Regions from separate parts of the Pantoea sp. nfd-35 genome, predicted to be linked through region 3. Evidence: predicted binding sites of a transcription regulator. Region 3 holds the regulator's gene; each other region holds the start of a gene.
What was found. Region 3 encodes CRP, which controls carbon source genes, mostly activating them, when cyclic AMP is high. Its sites were predicted from a motif close to ATGTGANNNNNNTCACAT; they were not measured.
Positions count from the first base shown of each region.

Region 1: yrbN (protein YrbN) is a predicted target of CRP. The motif match lies at 1,723-1,740, and genes of this name have one in related genera.
Region 2: epd (erythrose-4-phosphate dehydrogenase) is a predicted target of CRP. The motif match lies at 2,354-2,371, and genes of this name have one in related genera.

Region 1 covers NZ_CP122403.1:3,976,588-3,982,397, forward strand. The annotation lists gene P9J57_RS18415 (DEAD/DEAH family ATP-dependent RNA helicase) at 1-1,643, opposite strand, end outside; gene yrbN (protein YrbN) at 1,636-1,716, opposite strand; gene nlpI (lipoprotein NlpI) at 1,821-2,705, opposite strand; gene pnp (polyribonucleotide nucleotidyltransferase) at 2,835-4,964, opposite strand; gene rpsO (30S ribosomal protein S15) at 5,271-5,540, opposite strand; gene truB (tRNA pseudouridine(55) synthase TruB) at 5,664-5,810, opposite strand, start outside.
Region 2 covers NZ_CP122403.1:896,111-901,920, forward strand. The annotation lists gene tkt (transketolase) at 248-2,242, shown strand; gene epd (erythrose-4-phosphate dehydrogenase) at 2,550-3,569, shown strand; gene pgk (phosphoglycerate kinase) at 3,621-4,784, shown strand; gene fbaA (class II fructose-bisphosphate aldolase) at 4,894-5,810, shown strand, end outside.
Region 3 covers NZ_CP122403.1:428,026-433,835, reverse strand. The annotation lists gene P9J57_RS01975 (hydrolase) at 1-42, shown strand, start outside; gene P9J57_RS01970 (YheU family protein) at 47-265, shown strand; gene P9J57_RS01965 (phosphoribulokinase) at 327-1,196, shown strand; gene P9J57_RS01960 (OsmC family protein) at 1,226-1,630, opposite strand; gene crp (cAMP-activated global transcriptional regulator CRP) at 1,934-2,566, shown strand; gene P9J57_RS01950 (YccS/YhfK family putative transporter) at 2,625-4,700, shown strand; gene argD (bifunctional acetylornithine/succinyldiaminopimelate transaminase) at 4,702-5,810, opposite strand, start outside.

The DNA of each region.
Region 1 (5,810 bases), 870 kb from region 3:
TTCAGAATACGCGTACGGGTAAAGTGCTGCAGCACGTCACCTGGCATGCCTTTCGGCAGCTCGATGGTGGAGTGCGTACCAAACAGTTTGATGTTACCGATGTAACGGCTGCTGATATCGCCTTCGTTGGCAATTGCGCCCACGATATGACGCACTTCAACACCGTCGTCACGGCCCACTTCAATGCGGTACAGTTGCATATCGCCAACGTCACGACGTTCGCGACGTGGACGGTCGCCATCACGGCTTTCGCGTGGACCACGTGCATCACGGCTCTCACGACGATCGTCACGCTCACGGAATTCACGACGCGCTGGACGTGGTGCATCAGCAGGAACGATCAGCGGACGCTCACCCTGTGCCATTTTCAGCAGCGCAGCAGCCAGCGTTTCGATATCCAGCTCTTCTTCAGGCTGCATCTTCGCCAGCAGCGCACGGTACTGTTCCAGATCGCTGCTTTCCAGCTGCTGCTGAACTTTTGCCGCGAACTTAGCCAGACGACGCTGACCCAGCAGTTCTGCATTTGGCAGCTCAACTTCTGGAATGGTCAGCTTCATGGTGCGTTCGATGTTACGCAGCAGACGACGCTCGCGGTTCTCTACGAACAGCAGTGCGCGACCTGCACGACCAGCACGACCGGTACGGCCGATACGGTGAACGTAAGATTCTGCGTCCATCGGAATATCGTAGTTAACAACCAGGCTGATACGCTCAACGTCCAGGCCACGGGCCGCAACGTCGGTAGCAATCAGGATATCCAGACGACCATCTTTCAGGCGCTCCAGCGTCTGCTCACGCAGTGCCTGGTTCATATCGCCGTTCAGTGCCGCACTGTTGTAACCGCTGCGCTCCAGCGCTTCAGCCACTTCCAGCGTTGCGTTTTTAGTGCGCACGAAAATGATCGCAGCATCGAAGTCTTCTGCTTCAAGGAAGCGAACCAGCGCGTCAGTTTTACGGCCGTAAGCCGTCCAGTAACTCTGGCTGATGTCTGGGCGCGTAGTCATGCTTGACTGAATGCGCACTTCCTGCGGATCTTTCATAAAACGCTTGGTAATACGACGAATCGCTTCTGGCATGGTGGCAGAGAACAGTGCGGTCTGATGACCTTCTGGGATCTGCGCCATGATAGTTTCAACGTCTTCGATGAAGCCCATGCGTAACATTTCATCGGCTTCGTCCAGCACCAGACCACGCAGGTTAGACAGATCTAACGTGCCACGTTTCAGGTGATCCAGCAGACGGCCTGGAGTACCTACGACAACCTGTGGTCCCTGGCGCAGGGCGCGCAACTGCACGTCATAACGCTGGCCGCCGTAAAGGGCAACCACGTTCAGACCGCGCATATGTTTAGAGAATTCGGTAACAGCTTCAGCTACCTGCACCGCCAGTTCGCGGGTCGGTGCCAGCACCAAAATTTGCGGTGCTTTAACAGTTGGATCGATGTTGTGTAACAGCGGCAGCGAGAACGCTGCAGTTTTACCACTCCCGGTCTGCGCCATACCTAATACGTCACGGCCCGCCAGCAGGTGAGGAATACACTCAGCCTGGATTGGGGATGGCTTGACATAGCCCATGCCGTTCAGTGATTCAAGGAGTTCGGCGTTCAGGCCAAGTTCTGCAAAAGTGGTTTGAATATCAGTCATGTAGTACACGTGCCTCGTTGATTGCGGCGGCCAGTCTACATAACTCGTCGTGAAAACTTTCAGTCATTTTCATCAAAAAGTGTGAACCGGCTCAAATTAGAAGTTTTGACGAACAGAAAAGCCCTCATCCCTGAAGATGATGACTTGACAGGTTTTACAGGCAAAAAAGTTCGTCAGCTATTGCTGGTCAGATTCTGATAAATCGTCTTGTGCCTGGCCGAGTTGCGCCAGTTCCAACAATGCGTATCGGTGTTCAACAAAGTTATTCACGTTGTTGGCAACCGCCAGTTTGAACAACGCTTCTGCGTTGTCCTTCTCCCCCAGACTTAGGTAATACTTACCTAAATAGAAGTTGGTTTCACTGAGATGTTCAGCGAGCGAGGTGTTATCCGTTGCGTCCGCCTTGAGACGTTCCATCAGTGTTGCTTCGCTGATGTCGCCCAGGTAGAACTCGACAATATTCCATCCCCATTGGTCCTTGACCGCTTTGTCGTAACGCTGCTTAAGCGCCACTTTTGCTTTGTCGGCATCCATCCTGCTTTCAACCAGGTAGAGCCACAAGCTGCGGAAAGGATCGTTAGGATCGTCTTGATAAAACGCCAGCAGATCATCTTGCGCTAACTTGTATCGACCGCCGTAATAGAGGGCGATACCACGATTTAAATGCGCATAGTTGTAAGTTGGATCAAGCTCAAGTACAGAATCAAACGCTTCATAGGCGGCATCAAAGTTGCCCGCCTGCGTTAAGTATATACCAAGATAGTTAAACACTTCTGGCATATCTGGTCTTATAGACAGCGCTTGCGAAAAATCGTTCCGCGCTAATGCCCTCAGACCCAAACTATCATACAACACTCCGCGCTCATATAACAGCTGTGCGCGTTCATCATCGGTAAGGGCTCGACTGGCAAGAATTTGTTCCATGCGAGCCAGAATCACTTCCTGTTGCAGTGTGGGCTGTAAAGGTACTGCAAGAACTTCGTTCTTACGCCAATTGGAGTTGCTGCATCCTGCCAGCGTCAAAGCTGTCGCAACAAAACACCAGCGCAAAAAAGGCTTCATTTCCCACTCCCGAATACAAACATTGGGACAACCATCCTGTTATCCGCCTGCTGTGCACAAGGATTCCCGCCCTCGCGATGACACAAAAGCCTCTCCCTGCCAGGCAAGGAGAGGCAAATCAGGAAAGACTTATTCAGCGTCAGGTGCGCTCTCAGCTGCAACAGCTTCAGGCTTGGTTTCTGTCGCTTCTTTGATGCTCAGACGTACGCGGCCCTGGCGATCGACTTCCATCACCTTCACCGGGACTTCCTGACCCATCTGCAGATAGTCAGTCACTTTCTCAACGCGCTTATCGGCGATTTGAGAAATATGCACCAGACCTTCTTTACCACCGCCGATAGCGACGAAGGCACCAAAGTCTACGATACGTGTGACTTTACCGCTGTAGATACGGCCCACTTCGATTTCTGCGGTGATCTCTTCGATACGACGAATCGCTTCTTTCGCTTTCAGACCATCGGTTGCTGCGATTTTCACGGTACCGTCATCTTCGATTTCGATGGTTGTACCGGTTTCTTCGGTCAGCGCACGGATCACAGAACCGCCTTTACCAATCACATCTTTGATCTTGTCTGAATTGATCTTGATGGTGTAAATGCGCGGTGCGAACTCAGAGATTTCCTGACGCGGCGTGCTGATAGCCTGTTCCATTACGCCCAGAATGTGCAGACGCGCACCTTTGGCCTGGTTCAGCGCAACCTGCATGATCTCGCGGGTGATGCCTTCAATTTTAATGTCCATCTGCAGCGCAGTGATACCTTCACGGCTACCGGCGACTTTAAAGTCCATATCGCCCAGATGATCTTCATCACCCAGGATGTCGGACAGGACAACAAACTTGTCGTCTTCTTTCACCAGGCCCATTGCGATACCCGCAACAGAGGCCTTGATTGGCACACCGGCATCCATCAGTGCCAGAGAGGCACCACAGACCGAGGCCATAGAAGAGGAACCGTTAGATTCGGTGATTTCAGAAACCACACGCACGGTATACGGGAAATCTTCAGCTTTAGGCATCACGGCCAGCACGCCGCGCTTCGCCAGACGACCGTGACCGATTTCACGACGCTTAGGCGAGCCCACCATACCAGTCTCACCAACGGAGTACGGAGGGAAGTTATAGTGGAACAGGAAGCTGTCGGTGCGTTCGCCCATCAGCTCATCCAGGTTCTGCGCATCGCGGGTGGTGCCCAGCGTCGCGGTCACCAGCGCCTGTGTTTCACCACGGGTGAACAGTGCGGAACCGTGTGTACGTGGCAGAACGCCCGTGCGCACGTCCAGACCACGGATCATGTCTTTTTCACGGCCATCAATACGTGGCTCGCCGTTCAGGATGCGGGTACGAACCACATTCTTTTCCAGGCTGTGAACGATATCGCCGATTTCGGCCGCATCGAGTGATTCATCTTCTGCCAGAAGCGCAGCAATGGTTTCGTCTTTAATGACGCCAACCTGGGTGTAACGCTCTTGCTTATCGGTAATGCGGTATGCATCGCTGATACGGGTTTCGGCCAGCGCCGCAACGCGTGAAATCAGTGCAGTATTTGCCTGCTCTGGCTGCCAGTCCCAACGCGGTTTGCCCGCTTCGGCAACCAGTGAGTTGATGTTTTCAATCACGATCTGCTGCTGATCGTGGCCAAACACCACCGCACCCAGCATCTGCTCTTCAGACAGGATTTCCGCTTCAGATTCCACCATCAGAACGGCGTTCTGTGTACCGGCAACCACCAGGTCCAGACGGGATGTTTTCAGCTCATCAGCCGTTGGGTTCAGTACGTACTGGTCATTGATATAACCTACGCGTGCCGCACCGATAGGGCCGTTGAAAGGCAGACCTGACAGCGCCAGGGCTGCAGAAGCACCGATCATGGCAACGATGTCCGGGTGAACCTGTGGGTTAACTGAAACAACGGTCGCAATAACCTGCACTTCGTTGACGAAACCTTCCGGGAACAGCGGACGCACCGGACGGTCAATCAGACGTGAAATCAGGGTTTCGCCTTCGCTTGGGCGACCTTCACGACGGAAGAAGCTACCTGGGATACGACCAGCAGCGTAAGTACGCTCCTGATAGTTAACGGTCAGTGGGAAAAAGTCCTGACCTGGCTTGGTTTTTTTCTGACCAACAACGGTGACAAATACTGCGGTATCGTCCATGCTCACCATCACGGCGGCGGTCGCCTGGCGAGCCATCATGCCGGTTTCCAGCGTGACGGTATGTTGACCATATTGGAATTTGCGTACGATCGGATTAAGCAAAATCAAAGTCCTTAACATCGGGGCAGTGCTATATTGAGCCTGCCATTGATTACCGATCCTCGTTGCATCCTCGCGACTAATGACAACCCTTAACCGCCCCTGCGGTAAAAGCCTCTCATTAGCCGCGCGAACCTCTGCAAACAAAGATCACACCCAACAACAATACATGAGTTTGCTCAGGATTGCTGCGCATTGCTCGAAAAAAGGGGCCATAAAGGCCCCCTTTTCATGAAACTCGCACAAATCAGATCGCCAGTCGGGTTTTAGCGCACTTAAGTGGCATCCCTGACGACCCGATTTTAAGACTTAGCGACGCAGACCGAGACTTTCGATCAGGCTGCTGTAGCGTGCAACGTCTTTACGCTTCAGGTAGTCCAGCAGCTTACGACGCTGAGATACCATGCGCAGCAGACCGCGGCGGCTGTGGTGGTCTTTCTTGTGCTCAGAGAAGTGGCCCTGCAGATGGCTGATCTGCGCGGTCAACAGTGCAACCTGAACTTCGGTTGAACCGCTGTCGTTAGCACCACGACCATATTTAGCAACGATCTCTGCTTTAGCTTCTACGCTTAGAGACATAATAAACTCCAGTTAAATGAATGTATGGGCGCCGATCTCTAATTCAGCATCCCGCTTTAAAGCCGCGCCATTCTACTCTTCGCCAGAGGGCAACGCAAATGCCCAACGCGGAAAGCGCACAACTTAATTCTGATACTCCACCACTAAACGGCGGGGAGCAATTCGGCCATCCTCGGCAATTTCAGCCATGCCGATAAATTTGCCCTCTTCACCTTCGGTGACGCGTACTAAGCCCTGGGCTGGCGCCTGACTGGCGTGAACCGGCTGCCC
Region 2 (5,810 bases), 470 kb from region 3:
ATAAAAAACAAACACCTGAATCCGTACAAGGTGGTTTAACCAACAGGTTATAGTTCGTGATAAACCTTTTTGCTAGCAGACATGACTGGAAAAGCCAGACGAAGCGGGAACATTTAGCGTTTTACGACATTACTTTTGCCCCGTTTTTCATGTACATTGTGGTGAAACTTTTCCCCGTGCTTTGCCCGATAGCTGATTAATTACAACAGGTTAAGGCGCAAATCATTAATCCGAACTGGAGTAGAAGATGCCCTCTCGTAAAGATCTTGCCAACGCCATTCGCGCGTTAAGTATGGACGCAGTGCAAAAAGCTAAATCGGGACATCCGGGTGCCCCGATGGGCATGGCGGATATCGCCGAAGTCTTGTGGCGCGGCTATCTCAATCATAACCCAACCAACCCACACTGGGCCGATCGCGACCGTTTTGTTCTGTCCAATGGTCACGGTTCGATGCTGATTTACAGCCTGCTGCACCTTACCGGCTACGATTTACCGATTAGCGAGCTGGAAAACTTCCGTCAGTTGCATTCTAAAACGCCGGGGCACCCTGAATATGGCTATACCGTGGGCGTGGAAACCACGACCGGTCCGCTGGGGCAGGGCATCGCTAACGCCGTAGGTTTTGCCATTGCGGAGCGCACGCTGGCAGCACAGTTCAACCGTCCGGGCCATGAGATCGTAGATCATAATACCTGGGTCTTTATGGGCGACGGCTGCATGATGGAAGGCATCTCACACGAAGTGTGCTCGCTGGCGGGTACGCTGAAGCTGGGCAAGCTGGTGGCATTCTATGATGACAATGGTATCTCTATCGATGGTCATGTTGACGGCTGGTTCACCGATGACACCGCGAAGCGCTTCGAAGCTTACGGCTGGCATGTGGTGCGCGGCGTTGACGGTCACGATGCCGACGCCATCGCGAAAGCCATTGAAGAAGCGAAAGCGGTGAGCGACAAGCCGTCACTGCTGATGTGCAAAACTGTGATCGGTTTTGGTTCACCGAATAAAGCGGGGACCCACGACTCACACGGCGCACCGCTGGGAGATGACGAGATTGCGCTCACCCGCAAACAGTTAGGCTGGGACTATCCGCCTTTCGTTATTCCTTCAGACATTTATGCTGAGTGGGATGCTAAGGAAGTAGGCAAGGCGAAAGAGGATGCGTGGAACACGAAATTCGCGGCCTATGCCAGTGCCTTCCCAGAGCTGGCTGCAGAATTTACGCGCCGCATGAGCAACGAACTGCCGGCTAACTGGCAGCAGGAATCGCAGAAGTTTATCGAGCAGTTACAGGCTAACCCGGCGAAAATCGCCAGCCGTAAAGCCTCACAAAATGCGATCGAAGCCTTTGGTAAAATCCTGCCAGAATATCTGGGCGGTTCGGCTGATCTGGCACCCAGTAACCTCACCATCTGGTCTGGCTCTAAGCCCATCAATGAAGACGCTGCCGGCAACTATATTCACTACGGCGTGCGTGAATTCGGTATGACCGCGATTGCCAACGGTCTGGCGCTGCATGGCGGCTTCCTGCCTTATACCGCGACCTTCCTGATGTTTGTTGAGTATGCACGTAACGCCGCCCGTATGGCCGCGCTGATGAAAATCCGTCAAATTATGGTTTATACCCACGACTCTATTGGCCTGGGCGAAGATGGCCCGACGCACCAGCCGGTAGAGCAGATGGCGAGCCTGCGTACCACACCAAACATGAGCCTGTGGCGTCCGTGTGATCAGGTGGAATCAGCAGTGGCGTGGAAATATGCGATTGAGCGTAAAGATGGTCCAAGCGCACTGATCTTCTCTCGTCAGAATCTGGCGCAGCAGGATCGTACCGCAGAGCAGCTGGCAAACGTGTCCCGCGGCGGTTATGTGCTGAAAGACAGCGCGGGCACGCCAGAGCTGATTCTGATCGCCACCGGTTCAGAAGTTGAACTGGCTGTGGCTGCGTATCAGAAACTGACCGATGAAGGCCGTAAGGTTCGCGTGGTTTCCATGCCATCAACGGATGCGTTCGACAAGCAGTCTGCAGAGTATCGTGAATCTGTCCTGCCGAAGGCCGTTGCCGCTCGCGTTGCTATTGAAGCGGGTATTGCAGACTATTGGTTCAAATATACCGGCCTGAACGGCGCTATCGTCGGCATGACCACCTTTGGTGAGTCAGCGCCAGCTGAGAAGCTGTTTGAAGTCTTCGGCTTCACGGTAGACAACGTAGTCGCGAAAGCAAAAGCGTTGCTGGCCTGACAGAAGGGCACAGGCGAGTGAAGGCTCGCCTGTGCCCAGATGAAAGGGGGCGCAGTTTGCCCCCTTATCGACAAAATTATTCCTGTAGTAATAGCGATTTTTTGCGTAATTTTGTGATGTAGATCCAAAAATACGCAGCCCGCTTGATCGCAATCATTCCCGTTATTCCTTCCTTCTATTATCCTAGCTGAACCGTTTCAGTTTAGGCTGCTTTGCCTGCGGTCGGGCTAAGAATCTCCTGTACAAAATGCAGTGAAACGCTCAGGCTATCTGCACCTTTTTTTCAGTCTGGTTTGGCAGGAGAAAGATGACCATTCGGGTAGCGATAAACGGCTTTGGTCGCATTGGGCGCAACGTGTTGCGTGCACTGTATGAAACGGGCCGCCGCGCGGAGATCACAGTGGTGGCAGTTAACGAACTGGCTGAGGCTGCGGGCATGGCGCACCTGCTAAAGTACGATACCAGTCATGGGCGTTTCGCGCTGGATGTGCGTCAGGAGCGGGATCAGCTGTGGGTCGGAGACGATATTATCCGTATTCTGCATCGTGCCGGACTGGACGAACTGCCCTGGGGCGAGCTTAACGTTGACGTGGTGCTGGACTGCACAGGCGTTTACGGTTCCCGTGATGACGGCGAAGCCCATCTGCGTGCAGGAGCGAAGAAAGTGCTGTTTTCCCATCCAGGGGGGAACGATCTTGATGCAACCGTGGTGTACGGCGTTAACGAGCAGGAACTGAAACAAACGGACTGTATTGTCTCTAATGCATCCTGTACCACTAACTGCATTATTCCGGTGATTAAGCTACTGGATGACGCTTTTGGTATCGAGTCGGGGACGGTAACGACTATCCATTCGGCGATGCACGATCAGCAGGTGATTGACGCCTACCACAGCGATCTGCGCCGTACGCGTGCGGCCAGTCAGTCTATCATCCCGGTGGATACCCGGTTGGCGGCAGGCATTGCGCGTATTTTTCCGAAATTTAACGATCGCTTCGAAGCCATCGCGGTTCGCGTACCGACGATCAACGTGACGGCCATTGATCTCAGCGTTTCCGTGCGCCAGCCCGTTCGGGCCTGTGAGGTTAACGCCTTGTTGCAAAGCGCGGCAGAAGGGGCATTTCGTGGTATAGTTGACTATACAGAATTGCCGTTAGTCTCAGTAGATTTCAACCATGATCCGCACAGTGCCATTGTGGACGGTACACAAACGCGGGTCAGCGGTCAGCATCTGATCAAAACCCTGGTCTGGTGTGACAACGAATGGGGCTTTGCTAACCGAATGCTCGACACAACGTTAGCGATGGCCGCAAGCGGTTTCAGGTAAGACGCGGTTTGCGTCTGGCAAAACTTATGAGAATCAACGAGAGGGTTCACCATGTCCGTAATTAAGATGACCGATCTGGATCTTGCTGGCAAACGCGTTTTAATTCGCGCCGATCTCAACGTACCAGTGAAAGAAGGGAAAGTGACGTCAGATGCACGTATTCGTGCTTCACTGCCAACTATCGAAGCGGCGTTGAAACAGGGCGCCAAAGTGATGGTTACCTCTCACCTGGGTCGTCCGACCGAAGGTGAATACAACGAAGAATTCTCACTGCTGCCAGTAGTGAACTACCTGAAAGAGAAACTGAACGGTACTCAGGTTACCCTGGCGAAAGACTACCTCGACGGCGTCGATATCGGCGCGGGCGAACTGGTCGTACTGGAAAACGTTCGCTTCAATAAAGGCGAAAAGAAAGACGACGAAGCGCTGTCTAAGAAATACGCTGCGCTGTGCGACGTCTTTGTTATGGATGCTTTTGGTACCGCGCACCGCGCCCAGGCATCCACGCATGGCGTTGGCAAATTTGCCCCTGTCGCCTGTGCTGGCCCGCTGCTGTCAGCTGAGCTGGAAGCGCTGGGTAAAGTGATGAAGAACCCTGAGCGCCCGCTGGTGGCTGTGGTCGGTGGTTCTAAGGTTTCAACCAAATTTGACGTGCTGCAGTCGCTGGTGAAGATTGCCGATACCGTGATTGTCGGCGGCGGCATCGCCAACACCTTTGTCGCTATCGACAACAACGTGGGCAAATCGCTGTATGAGCCAGACTTCGTTGACGCGGCTAAAGGCCTGCGCGATCAGTACGGCATTCCTGTTCCAACCGATTCACGTGTTGGCACGGAATTCTCTGAAACTGCCCCGGCAACCGTGAAAAAGGTTTCGGAAGTCGCAGATAACGAAGAGATTATGGACTTCGGTGATGAAACCGCTCAGGCCATGGCGACCATCCTGAAGAATGCCAAAACCATTCTGTGGAACGGCCCGGTGGGCGTGTTTGAATTCCCGAACTTCCGCAAAGGCACCGAGATTGTGGCTAACGCCATTGCAGACAGCGAAGCATTCTCAGTGGCGGGCGGCGGTGATACGCTGGCGGCTATCGACCTGTTCGGTATCGAAGACAAAATCTCCTACATCTCTACCGGCGGCGGTGCCTTCCTGGAGTTCGTGGAAGGCAAAAAACTGCCTGCCGTAGCCATGCTGGAAGAGCGTGCGAAGCAGTAATCCTTTGGGGGCGGTGCCCTACGGCATCGCCTGAAAACTCGCCCGAAACCGGGCGTTTAAATCGCTGTCCCCGTATCGGGGATAACCGGTCACGAAACAGGACACAATCATGTCTAAAATTTTTGATTTCGTAAAACCCGGCGTTGTCACTGGTGATGACGTTCAGAAGATCTTCAAAGTAGCGAAAGAGAACAAATTCGCTCTGCCTGCGGTCAACTGCGTCGGCACCGACTCCATTAACGCTGTACTGGAAGCCGCGGCGAAAGTAAAAGCGCCGGTTATCGTACAGTTCTCCAACGGTGGTGCTGCATTCATCGCCGGTAAAGGTTTTAAAACAGACAAGCCACAGGGCGCAGCGATTTTCGGTGCCATCTCTGGCGCACACCACGTGCATCTGATGGCTGAGCAGTACGGCGTGCCGGTTATCCTGCATACCGACCACTGCGCCAAGAAACTGCTGCCGTGGATCGACGGTCTGCTGGACGCGGGCGAAGAGCACTTCAAGAAAACCGGTAAGCCGCTGTTCTCTTCTCACATGATCGACTTGTCCGAAGAGTCACTGGAAGAAAACATCGAAATCAGCAGCAAATACCTGGCGCGCATGGCGAAAATCGACATGACCCTGGAAATCGAGCTGGGCTGCACCGGTGGTGAAGAAGATGGCGTAGATAACAGCCATATGGATGCTTCAGCGCTTTACACTCAGCCAGAAGACGTAAACTACGCGTACGAAAAACTGAATGCGATCAGCCCGCGCTTCACCATTGCGGCCTCTTTCGGTAACGTGCACGGCGTTTACAAGCCAGGCAACGTTAAACTGACCCCAACCATTCTGCGTGATTCACAGAAATATGTCTGTGAAAAACACGGTCTGCCGCACAACGCGCTGGATTTCGTATTCCACGGTGGTTCAGGTTCATCTGCTGCAGAAATCGAAGAGTCTATCAGCTACGGCGTGATCAAGATGAATATCGATACCGATACCCAATGGGCAACCTGGGACGGCATCCTGCAGTACTACAAAAA
Region 3 (5,810 bases):
CAGCGCGTGCCGCAGTGGATTTCCCCTTATCTGGATAGCTAACCCTGTGATTATTCCCTGGCAACAGGTTTCTCCCGAAACCCTTGAAAACGTTATTGAAGCCTTTGTTCTGCGCGAAGGTACCGACTACGGCGAACAGGAACTCAGCCTGACCGAAAAAGTCGCCAATGTGCGACGCCAGCTGCAGCAAGGTGAAGTCGTGCTGGTCTGGTCTGAGCTTCACGAATCGGTCAACATCATGCGCAAAAGTGAGTTCCGTGGCTGATGCACAGAACGAAAAATCGTGCTAACAATGCTCATCGCCTGATTTCACAGGGAGTTTCACTATGTCGGCACGTCATCCGATTATCGCGGTAACAGGTTCCAGCGGTGCCGGAACCACTACCACCAGCCTCGCATTCCGTAAAATTTTTCAGCAACTCAATTTGCACGCGGCCGAGCTGGAAGGAGACAGTTTCCACCGATTTACCCGGCCTGAAATGGATATGGCTATCCGTAAGGCGCGCGATCTGGGTCGCCATATCAGCTACTTTGGCCCGGAGGCGAATGATTTCGGTCTGCTGGAGCAGACCTTTGTTGAATACGGTGATCAGGGCAAGGGCCAGTCACGTAAATACCTGCATACCTACGACGAAGCGGTGCCCTGGAATCAGGTGCCAGGTACCTTTACCCCGTGGCAGCCGCTGCCACCGGATACGGACGTGCTGTTTTATGAAGGACTGCACGGCGGCGTCGTGACGGCTCAGCACAACGTCGCTGAAAAAGTGGATTTACTGGTCGGCGTCGTCCCCATCGTTAACCTGGAGTGGATTCAGAAGCTGGTACGCGATACCGGTGAACGCGGTCATTCGCGTGAAGCCGTAATGGATTCGGTGGTGCGCTCAATGGAAGATTACATCAATTTCATTACGCCGCAGTTCTCACGCACCCATATTAACTTTCAGCGGGTTCCAACCGTCGACACCTCTAACCCCTTTGCGGCACGCACCATTCCTTCACTGGATGAAAGTTTTGTCGTCATCCACTTTCAGGGGCTGGAAGATATTGATTTTCCCTACCTACTGGCCATGCTGCAGGGATCGTTTATTTCCAATATCAACACGCTGGTTGTACCTGGCGGGAAAATGGGGCTGGCGATGGAATTAATTATGGCACCGCTGGTAAAACGGCTCATGGAAGGCAAACGCATTGAATAAAATCAGAGGCCGCGCTGGCCTCTGAATAATTACAGCTCGATAACTTCGTAACTGTGGGTAATTTCCACCCCTTTGCCTAACATAATGGCAACCGAGCAATACTTCTCAGCTGAAAGGTCGACCGCACGCGCGACGGCTTTATCTGAAAGTGCTTTTCCACTGACGATAAAATGCAGGTTGATGCGGGTAAAGATGCGAGGCGCTTCTTCCCGACGTTCTGATTCGAGTTTTACTTCGCAATCAGCCACATCGTTGCGACCTTTTTGCAAAATTGATACCACATCAATGGCGCTGCATCCGCCGGCCGCCATCAGCACCATTTCCATAGGGCTGGGCGCTTTATCGCCGGAATTGCCGTCCATTAAGACCTGATGTCCGGACGAAGACTCGCCGAGGAATGTTAACCCTTCAACCCATTTGACTCTTGCCTGCATAATCTGGCCCCCAGAATGCCCTGTTTTTGCGTCAGAGTACGCTTTTGCCTGGTAAACAGCAATCCGGAGAAATCAGCCTTATTGCTGAAGCGAGACAACACAAGACAGTCGGCGAAAGCTGTGCTACAAACAGTGCTGAAAATATTTTTCGTCATCCGAAGACGAAGCCGGGAAGAATGATGCGCTCTGCGCAAATGCAGCCCGAATAATTTCCTGAATGGAAACACGCTTAACGCTTTCATCGCCTGGCAGGGAAACTGAGCCCTGTATTTTGGGCACGATTACAATAGAGGATAATAGCGAATGGTTCTCGGCAAACCGCAAACAGACCCTACACTTGAATGGTTCCTGTCCCATTGCCATATTCACAAGTATCCATCCAAAAGTACGCTGATTCACCAAGGTGAAAAAGCCGAAACGCTTTACTACATCGTGAAAGGTTCCGTCGCGGTACTGATTAAGGATGAAGAAGGCAAAGAGATGATTCTTTCTTATCTGAATCAAGGCGATTTTATTGGTGAGCTTGGCCTGTTTGAAGAAGGTCAGGAGCGCAGCGCCTGGGTACGTGCGAAAACTGCGTGCGAAGTGGCAGAGATTTCCTACAAGAAATTCCGTCAGCTCATCCAGGTTAACCCGGATATTTTGATGCGTCTTTCTTCTCAGATGGCTCGCCGTCTGCAGGTGACGTCAGAAAAAGTGGGAAATCTCGCTTTCCTGGATGTGACCGGACGCATTGCACAAACGTTGCTTAATCTGGCTAAACAGCCAGATGCCATGACGCATCCTGACGGCATGCAAATTAAAATTACTCGTCAGGAAATTGGCCAAATCGTTGGTTGTTCACGTGAAACCGTGGGCCGTATTTTGAAGATGCTGGAAGATCAGAACCTGATCTCCGCACACGGCAAAACCATCGTTGTTTACGGCACACGCTAAGCCTGACTGTTCACGGCGTGATGGCGACATTATGCCGTGAATGTCTTGTGTTGAGCCGATGTGGCGAAGAATAATCTATCACCCCGAAGTTAACTATGCGCTGCGCCAGACGCTGGTGTTGTGCCTTCCCGTAGCGCTCGGCTGGCTGTTCGGCGATCTGCAAAAAGGATTGCTGTTCTCATTGGTTCCCGCCTGCTGCAACATTGCCGGTCTGGACACGCCCCACAAACGCTTCTTTAAACGCCTGATCATCGGCGGCAGCCTGTTTGCCCTTGGCAGTTTACTGATGCAGTGGCTGCTGCTTAAAGACGTGCCGCTGCCGCTCATCCTGTTTGCCCTGCCTTTGCTGCTTGGCGTCACCGGAGAGATCAGTCCGCTGCACGCCCGACTGCTGCCCGGCACGTTAATCGCGTCAATTTTTACCCTCAGCCTGATTGGCCGTATGCCCATTTACGTTCCGCCCCTGCTCTATATCGGTGGAACGCTCTGGTATGGCCTGTTCAACTGGTTTTGGTTCTGGCTGTGGAAAGAGCAGCCGATGCGCGAAAGCCTGAGCCTGATCTACCGTGAGCTGGCAAATTACTGTGACGCCAAGTACAGCTTATTGACGCAGCTGACCGATCCGGAAAAAGCCCTGCCGCCCCTGCTGGCGCGTCAGCAAAAAGCGATCGATCTGATCAACACCTGCTATCAGCAAATGCATATGCTGTCTGCGAGTCGCGATCACAGCCACAAACGCCTGACCCGGGCGTTTCAGGTAGCACTGGATCTGCAGGAGCATATCTCCGTCAGCCTGCATCAGCCGGAAGAGGTCCAGAAGCTGGTCGAGCAAAGCCATGCTGAAGCCGTCATCCGCTGGAACGCCAGAACGATTTCAGCCCGGCTGCGCGCGCTGGCCGACGATATTCTGTATCACCAACTCTCTGGTCGTTTCGATATGGACAAGCAGTTGGGTGCGCTGGAGAAAATCGCCCTTCAGCATCCGGACAATCCGGTGGGTAACTTCTGTCTCTATCATTTCAGCCGTATCGCCCGGGTGCTTCGAACCCAAAAGCCGCTTTATCAACGCGACCTGATGGCCGATCGCCAGCGTCGTTTACCGCTGCTGCCCGCGTTGCGGAGCTATCTGTCGCTGCGGTCTTCCGCACTGCGAACGGCCGGGCGTTTTTCCGTCATGCTGATGCTGGGCAGCGCCCTGGCCGTGTTCTTTTCGATTCCTAAGCCCTACTGGATTTTGATGACCATCATGTTTGTCAGCCAGAGCAACTACAGCGCAACCCGCGTACGTATTCAGCACCGGGCCCTGGGAACCTTTGCCGGACTGGCTATCGCGGCGGCGTCGCTACGCCTGGATGTGCCTGAACCGCTGGTGCTGAGCATCATGCTGGTGATTACCTTTATCAGCTACCGTTTTACCCGCCAGTTTTACGGCTGGTCAATAGTGGGATTTACGGTTACGGCCGTTTATACGCTGCAACTGCTCTCCCTTAACGGGGCACAGTTTTTACTGCCCCGCCTGCTGGATACGCTGATGGGCTGCCTGATCGCCTTTGGGGGCATGTTATGGCTGTGGCCGCAGTGGCAAAGTGCCCTGCTGCGCCAGAATGCCCATGATGCGCTGGAGGCCTGTCAGGATGCCCTGCGAATGTTGCTGGGCCCGGAGCAGTCACCCGATGCGCTGGCTTACCAGCGGGTTAAGGTCAACCAGGCGCATAACGCCGTATTCAACTCCCTGAATCAGGCCATGCAGGAGCCGGGATTTAATTCACGCTACCTGCAGGATATGCGCTTATGGGTCACGCACTGCCAGTTTATCGTGGAGCACATTAACGCCATGACCATTCTGGCACGTGAACATACCATGCTGCCGCCCACGCTGGCTGAGCACTACCTGCAATGGTGCGAGATCGCCCTGCAACGGTGTCAGCAAAGGCTGGAATATGATGGGGAAAGTTCGCAGACGGATCTGCTACAGGGCGTGGAAGATATAAATGAGGGGCCGGTCACGGTACTGGAGCAGCACGTCAGGCGCATCCTGGAGCATCTGAAAGTCATGCACACGATCTCTTCTCTGGCCTGGAACCAGCGGCCTCATCATGGCCGCTGGCTGTTGCGCAGTCTGCGCCGCAAATAACTCAGGCAGACAGCACTTTCTCTACCGCACGGGCAAAGCGAGCCATGCCCTCTTCGATATCGGCAGGCTCGATAATCAGCGACGGTGCGAAGCGCATCACATCTGTTCCGGCCACCAGCACCATGACGCCTTCCGCAGCTGACGCATTCAGAATATCGCGCGCCTTGCCCGCATACTGCGGCTTCAGGGCTGCACCAATCAGCAGGCCTTTACCACGGATATCACTGAACAGGTCGTGACGCGCATCAATAGCCTTGAGCGCCTCAACAAACTGCTGGCGGCGGATTTCTACCCCATTCAGTACAGCTGGCGTATTGATAATATCTAACGCGGTTTCTGCGATCGCGCATGCCAGCGGATTGCCGCCATAAGTCGTGCCATGCACGCCAGGCGCCATGGTTGAGGCTACCTCATTGGTGGTCAGCATGGCGCTTACAGGAAAACCGCCGCCCAGCGCCTTCGCCGAGGTCAGAATATCGGGCGTCACGCCGTAGTGCTCATAGGCAAACAACTTACCGCTGCGCCCCATGCCGCTTTGCACCTCATCCAGTACCAGCAGCGCCTGGTGTTTGTCGCACAGTTCACGTAACCCCTGCATAAACGCTGGTGTTGCAGGCATCACACCGCCTTCACCCTGAATCGGCTCCACCACAATGGCGCAAGTGTGATCGTCAATCACCGCCTTAACCGCGTCCAGATCGTTGAACGGCACATGAACGATATCGGCGGGTTTCGGGCCAAAACCGTCGGAGTACTTGGGCTGACCGCCCACCGTTACGGTGAACAGCGTCCGGCCGTGAAAGGCGTTGTGAAAGGCAATGATTTTGCTTTTGAACGGGCTGTGGCGTTTACAGGCATAGTAGCGAGCCAACTTAAACGCGGCCTCATTGGCTTCTGCCCCCGAATTAGCAAAAAAGACCCGCTCCGCAAACGTGGCGTTGATCAGTTTACTGGCCAGACGCAGCGCAGGTTCATTGGTAAACACATTGCTGGTATGCCATAAGGTTTCGCCCTGTTTCTTCAGGGTCTCAACCAGCGCCGGGTGGCAATGGCCCAGAGCGGTCACGGCAATGCCGCCAGAGAAGTCGATATATTCTTTACCCTGTTGAT